2 regions of the Ruegeria sp. CDSA193 genome follow, and region 2 is predicted to be linked to the other one. Evidence: riboswitches for the same ligand, from Rfam matches in the RefSeq annotation. Region 2 holds a riboswitch; the other holds the start of a gene.
What was found. Region 2 has a riboswitch for cobalamin ahead of AC2FLG_RS08480 (DUF1636 family protein). Riboswitches for the same ligand answer to the same signal wherever they lie in the genome.
Positions count from the first base shown of each region.

Region 1: linked by a shared signal. The riboswitch ahead of AC2FLG_RS14625 (hypothetical protein) and the one ahead of AC2FLG_RS08480 (DUF1636 family protein) in region 2 are both predicted to bind cobalamin.

Region 1 covers NZ_JBXWPN010000007.1:48,040-52,453, forward strand. The annotation lists gene rsgA (ribosome small subunit-dependent GTPase A) at 1-1,009, shown strand, start outside; gene AC2FLG_RS14620 (alpha/beta hydrolase family protein) at 1,034-1,891, opposite strand; cobalamin riboswitch at 2,031-2,250, shown strand; gene AC2FLG_RS14625 (hypothetical protein) at 2,334-2,738, shown strand; gene AC2FLG_RS14630 (protein-tyrosine phosphatase family protein) at 2,740-3,240, opposite strand; gene AC2FLG_RS14635 (DNA polymerase III subunit gamma/tau) at 3,397-4,414, shown strand, end outside.
Region 2 covers NZ_JBXWPN010000004.1:67,976-72,389, reverse strand. The annotation lists gene AC2FLG_RS08495 (TolC family outer membrane protein) at 1-510, opposite strand, end outside; gene AC2FLG_RS08490 (protein-L-isoaspartate O-methyltransferase family protein) at 606-1,259, opposite strand; tRNA gene AC2FLG_RS08485 (tRNA-Cys) at 1,488-1,561, shown strand; cobalamin riboswitch at 1,913-2,119, shown strand; gene AC2FLG_RS08480 (DUF1636 family protein) at 2,214-2,594, shown strand; gene cobW (cobalamin biosynthesis protein CobW) at 2,591-3,646, shown strand; gene cobN (cobaltochelatase subunit CobN) at 3,650-4,414, shown strand, end outside.

The DNA.
Region 1 (4,414 bases), on a different contig from region 2:
CCTGGGATGGTCCTCTCATTTTGCAGCCCAACATGCTGTGAACCCTACCTGCACACCGCATCGCATCAACGCCGTCCATCGTGATCGCCTGATCGGCCTGAATGCGCTTGGCGGCACATCTGATCTGACCCCTGACCGATCAACCGGCGAATTTGCGGTTGGCGATTGGGTCCTTGCGGATGATCAAAACCGCATTCGGCATCTTTTGGAGCGCAAAAGCCTCTTGCAACGCCGGGCCGCAGGCACCGGTGCGCAGGTTCAGCTGATCGCGGCGAATGTGGATGTGCTGTATATCGTCAGTTCCTGCAATGCCGATTTCAATCTGGCACGGCTTGAGCGTTATCTGGCGCTGGCGCATCAGGCCGGGTGCTATCCGGTTGTTGTCCTGACCAAGGCCGACAGCTGCCCTGACCCAGAGAGCTATGCCAGTCAGGCCAGTTCGCTGGCTCGGTTTCTGACCGTTCTAACCGTCAACGCGCTGGAGGCGTCAGAGATTGATCCGATCCTGTCCTGGTGCCCTGCCGGGCAAACTGCTGCTTTGGTCGGCTCATCCGGTGTCGGCAAAACCACATTGGCGAACGCCATGACTGGTCAGGCCGGGACAACGGCGGGGATCCGCGAGGATGACGCACGGGGTCGCCACACCACGACCCATCGTGCGCTTCACCCGATGCGAAACGGGGGGTGGCTGATTGATACGCCAGGAATGCGCGCCCTGCGTTTGATGGATGCCCAAGACGGCGTGGATGAGGTTTTCTCCGACCTTCTGGAATTGGCTGCAACGTGCCGGTTCTCAGATTGCCAGCACCAGGCCGAACCCGGTTGTGCTGTGCAGGAGGCGATTGCCAATGGCGTGATTGAGCCCGACCGGCTGGCGCGCTGGCACAAGCTTCGGCGCGAAGATCAGAGGAATTCCGAGACCCTCGCGCAGTCACGGGCACGTGACAAAGCCTTTGGCAAAATGGTGCGATCCGTCATGCACGACAAAAAGTCCCGTAGCAGACACTAAGCGTGACAAAAAGGCGCCTCGTTTTCAGGCAATCAACCGGGGCCAAACCGCCCGGTTTCTGCGGGCAAAAGCGCCAATATGACCGATCTCAGGCGCTCCGAATTCATTCGGAGACAACAGATGTCGCCGCGCCTTCGGCCCATACAGATCGGCAAGCCGCCAGACTGCGTCTGGCGGCACCATCTGGTCGTCCTCGAAGGCGAACAGGTCCACCGGTGTATTCGATTGCGCCCATCTCGCTTCGGGCAGAGCGTCACCGATCTGCGGCACATAATTCTGCGGCGCCGTGCACCAGCTGCGCCATTGCCAATAGACCGGGCCCGGCAAATCGGCACCGATCCCCACAGCTTTGCCCGGCAGATACCCCAGTGCATTCACTGCCAGACGCCCGTGGCCGTGCCAGAACAACCACGCCAGCCCGCGATAGGGCCAGGGATGGTCGGACAGAGTAACCAGCCCCGAACATACACAGATCATCCGGTCGATCTGATCAATGTCTGGCTGCACCGGCCCCAGCAAGCCGCCAAGGGAATGACCGATGCTCCACTGCAAAGCGTCCGGGAACCGCCTGCGCATCTCAGCCCGTGCGGCGGGCATGTCGACCAAGGCCCAATCCGCCATGGTCACCTCGGAGGTTTTGAGTTTGTCGCGCAGTGAATGCCCGAAATCGCTGTAGTCATAGGTCAGACAGGCAATACCCTGTTCGGCGGCCAGCCAACGGGCAAAATGCTGGTAATATTCGCGCGGCACTGCAGTTGCGCTGTGAATCACCACGGCGACCTTCGGCTCGGTTTCAGGCAGATACAGCCGCGCCGACAGGCTGGCAGAGCCTGAGGCAAAGTCAAAGTCCTTAGTCTGGACGCAGGGCGTGGTATCAAGCATGGCGCTTCCAACAAATTCTGAACTACTCGGTTCACTCAACAATCGGCCCGATTTCGGCCACCAGAGTCAAGATTTCATCAAGATGACCAAACGTCCGGTTTGAACCCCAACAGGTGGCTTGACTCGGGGTCTGCATAGCCGCTAGCGATGTGGTGATGGTTCTTGCCCCGGAATTGGGGCGGGATGAAAAGGGAACACGGTGCGGTCTGCCCCGGCGATGCCGGAAAGGGCCAACTCCGCGACTGCCCCCGCAACTGTAAGCGGTGAGCAATGCCGAAATACCACTGGCCCCAGGGCTGGGAAGGTCGGCAAAGCGACGACCCGCAAGTCAGGAGACCTGCCATCGTATCGAAACCGAAACTCGGGCGGGGTGTCCGGGCAGGTCGTCAGCGCGCTGTCACACCTGATCCTCACCCTCCGTCCTGCGCGCGGAGGGCGCATTATGATCTGGAAGACAAAAACACACGAATTCACCGCAACCGTCTGTCAGAGGACCGGGAAACCCTGCCCCGCCCTTGCCCGAATGGCACGCGCCATGGCCGAGGCGATGGCGACGGCAAGGCCTGCGACATCCAAAACATTCGAGGTCGAAGGTACCAGCGATCTGACCCATTGCACCGAAGGCTGCACGGCCCGTTTTCGGGCCCAATCAGAACAGATCAGGGTCTATTGCGGCACCAGCACAGACACGCCGACAGAAAAGCTGGACGCCTATGGCGACATGATGTTCGGGCCGGAGTTCATCCAGAAATCCGCTGGTTTTCTGTCAGAACCACCCTGTGCGATGCTCGACGTATCGACCCTGCCGCCGCGCAGCGAAAGTATTCCGTATCAAGTGTCTGCCTGATTCAGGGAAGGGTTCGGGCCGGCAACCCGGCCCAGTCCTTTTGCGCGTCGGTTTCCACCGCGCAGGGCCGCACCGCACGCAACCGCCGAAGCGCTTGGTCAGGCGCTTCGCCGCATTCCACCATTAGCCGCATCACAACCATCCCCGAGCGTCCGCACCCACCGCGGCAATGCACCAGCACCTTGCCGCCACTGGCAAGGACATGTTGGGCGGCGGCGCTGGCTTGCGGCCAAAGCGCCTCAACCTCAGGCGTGGGGGCGCCGAAATCGGAGACCGGAAGGTGGACCCAGGCAATCCGTTCGCACTGCAGGTCCGCCTCGAATGAACGCGCGCCGGAATGCTGGAACTCATCCAGAGTAGTCATCGAGATGACCAGGTCCGGCGCCCAATCCCGGATTACTGCGAAATCCCCAGCATAATCGCCCGTGACACCCGGCAGTGGGCACAGAGCGATCTGCCCTTTGCCCAATCCAAGAGGGTGAATTGCAAAACTCTCCAACACAGCTCCTTTTCCTGCATCACCACATGGGGCTAAAGCCCCTCATGATTTACCGGCTCTGATGCAACTTGCCAAAACGAAATTCCTTTTCGCGCGCGGTGGACGCGGACGGCGGGGGTCTCTACGCTGCAAACCTGACACGAATCCAACAGAGCAGACATGACCGACACGCCCAGCCCCGCCTATCAGGTTCTCGCGCGGAAATACCGCCCGGAAACTTTTGCTGACCTCGTCGGTCAGAACGCAATGGTGCGCACGCTGAAAAACGCGTTCGAGGCCGACCGGATTGCACAAGCCTTCATCATGACTGGCATCCGCGGCACCGGTAAGACAACCACGGCCCGGATCATCGCCAAGGGCATGAACTGCATCGGTCCTGATGGGCAAGGCAAGCCCACGACCGAGCCTTGCGGCCAGTGCGAACATTGCGTCGCCATCATGGAAGGTCGCCATGTCGACGTGATGGAAATGGACGCCGCCAGCCGAACCGGCGTGAATGATATCCGCGAAATCATCGACTCGGTCCGATACCGCGCCGCCAGTGCGCGCTATAAGATCTACATCATCGACGAGGTTCACATGCTTTCGACCAGCGCGTTCAACGCGCTGCTCAAGACGTTGGAAGAACCTCCTGCGCATGTGAAGTTCATCTTTGCCACGACCGAAATCCGCAAAGTCCCGGTGACTGTTCTGTCGCGGTGCCAACGATTTGACCTGCGCCGGATCGAACCCGAGGACATGATTGGCCTGCTCAATAAGATCGCAGAGGCTGAGAAGGCACAGATCGCGGATGATGCCCTGGCGCTGATCACCCGCGCGGCCGAGGGGTCGGCGCGCGACGCAACATCGCTGCTGGATCAGGCAATCAGCCATGGGGCCGGTGAAACCAGCGCAGATCAAGTGCGCGCGATGCTGGGTCTGGCCGACCGGGGCCGGGTATTGGACTTGATGGAAATGATCCTGCGAGGGGATGCAGCATGCGCGCTGACTGAATTGGGCGGGCAATATGCCGAAGGGGCCGATCCGCTATCCGTGCTGCGTGACCTGGCCGAAATCACGCACTGGGTTTCGGTTGTAAAGATCACGCCAGACGCAGCCGAGGACCCGACGGTTTCCCCTGATGAACGTGCCCGTGGTCAGCAAATGGCCGAGGCCCTGCCAATGCGCGTTTTGACCC
Region 2 (4,414 bases):
TGCGGACAGTTCAACGTTGTTTTGACGAATCGATACGGTCTCTTCCTGCAGCAGAACACTCAGGTAAGCGGTCGCCGCGCGGAACAGGACCTGCTGTTCGATATCGATCAGCGCCTGCCGGGTCGACAGCACCGTTTCCTGCGCTGATTGCTTGCCCAGAATCGAGGCTCCGCCATCGTATAAAAGCTGGCTCAGCGTCAGGCCCGAGAAGAAGTTCGAAGGATCAACACTGTTCGTAACACCACTGTTTCTGCTGCGCGTATAATCTTGGCTAACCGCGACGGTCCAGTTGATAATAGGGCGCAAAGCCGACAGCGCGATCGCCACATCCTCGTCCGCAGCCCGCAGCAGCGCCCGGTTCTGTTCCAGCAAACCGCTGGTATTATAAGCTCCGATGAACGCATCGGTCAGGTTATCGGCCCAAACCGCCTTACCGGGCAACGTGCCCAGAGCAATACCCGCAGTCACTGCCAGAGTCCTGACCAGCTTGCCTCCTGCTGCAAAACGCATGGCGAAATCCTCTCAAATCAAAATAACGCAGCCCTCAGGGCAGTTTGCGTCTTTGTGTTGAACTAATCAAGGCAGCAGATAAATCTGCCCGCCGACTATAGCGAAAATGCACTCTCGGCCGAGAAAGCCTTCAGAACAGGTGCACTGGCGTTGAATGCCTGGCGCCAGGTAACGCGATCGCCTGATTTGTGGCCTATACGGACGGTCCCAAGATCACCTTCCATGAACAGGCAGGCGATACGCCCATGATCCTTAAGCTGGTCAATCAATGCAGACGGAACCTCTTCTACGCCGCCTTGGATCATGACCACGTCATAAGGCCCATGCTCGGCAGCGCCCTCATCAAGCGGCCCCACGTGAACGACCACATTATCCGCGTCAGCCTCCATCAGCAGAGTTTGCGCTTCGGCAGCTAGCGCTTCATCCGCTTCCACCGCTACGACCAACTGCGCCATACGGGCTGCAACAGCCGTCGAATATCCCAGCGCCGGAGCAATATCCAGAACAACCTCATCATTGGTAATGTTCAGCACATCCAGCATCTTGGCCAGTGTTCTCGGTTCCAGAATGCAGCGTCCGGCCTCAAGTTCTATCAAACCCTCAACATAGGCGGCTTCGCGTTGCGCGTCTGGCACAAAATTCTCGCGCTTGACGGACAGCATGGCATCAATGATCGGGAACTTGGTAACGTCCGAAGGCCGGACCTGCGTATCGACCATGGTGCGGCGGCGGGCTGCGAAATCTGTCATTGGATCGCTCATTCATTTCCCAAGGTTGCTGGGCTTGTGCCACATCCCGGGCAAACCAGCAACGGCCCGCAAGCGGAAACTTTCGTCTGTCGTGAAGATTTTAGAGTGATCCGATTGGGTGATCCAATTTTCAGTTCGTCAAATTTAGACCGAACCCACTGGACGCCCCGGATTAAAGCTGCTAAAACGCCTGTCACACCACGGCAAGTATTTGATATTACTTGAAAAGGCGAGTTGGCGGAGTGGTGACGCAGCGGATTGCAAATCCGTGTACACCGGTTCGATTCCGGTACTCGCCTCCAATACTTTCAAACAGTTGCTTCGCATTCGGTTTTTCGAGCCTGCGACATGCCGTCTCGCTACATCAGTGCTCTGCTGAGTGAAGCTTGGCACCGGATTGATCAGACGGCGGTGAACTCACTGGCTCGGCCAGTAAATTTGACCGCTCTATCGATTCCACGCGATATGACCTTTGAAGTAATGGGCCCGCGAATCCTTTCGTCTGGATATCTTCGAGGCGCAAAGCCCAAATTCGCCTGCGGTCATTTTACGTGTGGCTGACCAAACATGCCGCTGACAGGCATTGGCAGGTCGCTTTTCCATTCTCGATGATTTCCGTGCGTCGGCCGCGCTTGACAAGCCCCCTGCCCGTGCCGCATGTCCCATCCGTTGGTGTCTGCATATGCAGATGAAAAGGGAATGCGTCAGCGGTCATCCGTCAAACGCAGCCGCCCCCGCGACCGTGACCGGAGAGGGTGCCCAAAGCCACTGGCCAGACAGGCCGGGAAGGCGGGACATCTGCCAGAGGCCAGCCTCTGACATCCGCAAGCCGGGAGACCTGCCAACATCCGAAGTTGAAACCGGACGGGGTGATCCGGTGTCGGGCCCATGTCGCAATACGTGGCCCGCATGAAACCCCGTCCCCCGCGAAGAGGATTTGGGGGGATGAGAGACATGACCGAGACCACACCTGTTGAACTGCTGGTGTGCACGACCTGCCGCCGCGGCCTGCCCGTCGAGAATGATGCAGATCGTCCTGGGGCGTTGCTGCACAAGGCATTGGAGCAGGCAGAACTTCCTGATGGCGTCACTTTGAAGGCAGTAGAATGCCTTTCAAATTGCGATCAGGGCTGCTCGATTGTGCTGCGTGGCGGACCCAAACGTTGGACCTTTGTCTATGAGCATCTCGATGAAACCGATCATGTCGAGACCATTGTTGAAGGCGCGACCAAATATCTCGCGACCCAAGATGGCCTCGTTAAATGGCGCGAACGTCCTGAACATTTCCGCAAAAACTGTGCGGCCCGCATTCCCCCGATTGGAGCCCTGAAATGAGCAACCTCGAAAAACTCCCCGTCACTGTGATCACCGGCTTTCTGGGCTCGGGCAAGACCACGCTGGTGCGTCACCTGATGCAAAACCCGCAGGGCAAACGCCTGGCCATTGTGGTCAACGAGTTTGGCGATGTGGGCGTGGACGGCGATATCCTTAAATCCTGTGCGATCCCCGATTGCCCGGCGGAAAACATCATGGAATTGGCCAATGGATGCATCTGCTGCACCGTGGCAGATGATTTCATCCCGACGATTGAGGCGCTGATGGCGCTAGAGCCGCGCCCCGATCACATTCTGATCGAAACCTCTGGCTTGGCCCTGCCCAAGCCGCTGCTGAAAGCGTTCGACTGGCCCGATATTCGCTCAAAAATCACCGTGGATGGCGTAATTGCTCTGGCCGATGCCGAGGCTGTAGCCGCCGGTCGCTTTGCTCCGAATGTCGCGGCAGTAGATGCCCAGCGCCTAGCCGATGACTCGATTGACCACGAAACACCTCTGTCTGAGGTGTTCGAGGACCAGATCTCTTGCGCTGATATCATTCTGCTGACCAAGCCTGATTTGGCGGGTCCCGAGGGTGTTGCCAAGGCCAAGGAAATCATCGCCGCTGAGGCTCCGCGTCCGCTGCCTGTGGTCGAAGTGGCCGAAGGCGCCGTGGATGTCCGTGTTGTGCTGGGGCTTGAAGCCGCTGCCGAAGATGACATGGATGCACGTCCCAGCCATCATGATGGCCACCACGATCACGAGCATGATGATTTCGAAAGCATCATTGTTGAACTGCCGGAACAGACCGATCCGGCCCAGTTGGTCGCCAATATCGAACGTCTGGCGAATGAACTGAACATCCTGCGGGTAAAAGGCTATGCCGCTGTTGCCGGCAAACCCATGCGCCTTTTGGTGCAGGCTGTCGGGGCCCGTGTGCGTCATCAGTACGACCGCCCGTGGGAGCCAGGTGAAGACCGCCGCTCGCGTCTGGTGGTCATCGCCGAACATGACGACATCAAAGAGGCCGAAATCCGCGATATCCTCGTGGGTGTAACCGAGGCTGCCGAGTAAGCCATGCACGTCGTCTTCCGCGAAAGCCACGGGTTAGAGGAAACGGAGACCCCAACCGATCTGGGCCAGAGCCCGGCGGATCTGGTGGTGCTGTCCTTTTCCGACAGTGACCTTGGCGCTTTCGCGGCAGGCTGGCATCGGGGGGGTGGACCCGAAGGTCGGATGCCGACCCTGCGGCTGGCCAATCTAACGGCGCTGAAGCACCCGCTTTCTGTCGACACCTATGTCGAGCAGACGCTGGAGGGCGCCAAAGGCATCCTGATCCGCCTGATCGGTGGCGTGCCCTACTGGTCCTATGGCTTGCAGCAGGTTCTGGCACTGGCCCACGGAAAGGGCATCGCCGTTGCTGTGCTGCCTGCGGATGGGCGTGAAGATACGCGGCTGGATGACTATTCTACCCTGCCCGTTTCAACCCTGCGGCGGCTGGCGCATCTTTGCGACACAGGCGGTGAGGTCGCAGCGCAGGCGGCACTGGCGCAAATGGCACTGGCCGCGGGGCTTTATTCTGGCCCGGTGATGGGGGCCAAGACGATCCCGGAATGTGGCGTATGGTGCCCGGATCGCGGTGTGATCCCGGCGGATACCGCATTCGCCGGTGATACCAAGCGCATCCTCGTGACCTTCTATCGCGCCTATCTGACCTCGGCAGACACTGCCCCGGTCGCGGCCCTGATCCACCGTCTGCGTGCGCGTGGGTTTCAGGCTGTTGGCCTATTTGCGCCGTCGCTCAAAGCCCCTACCGCCGCTGACTGGCTGCGCGAACAGGCC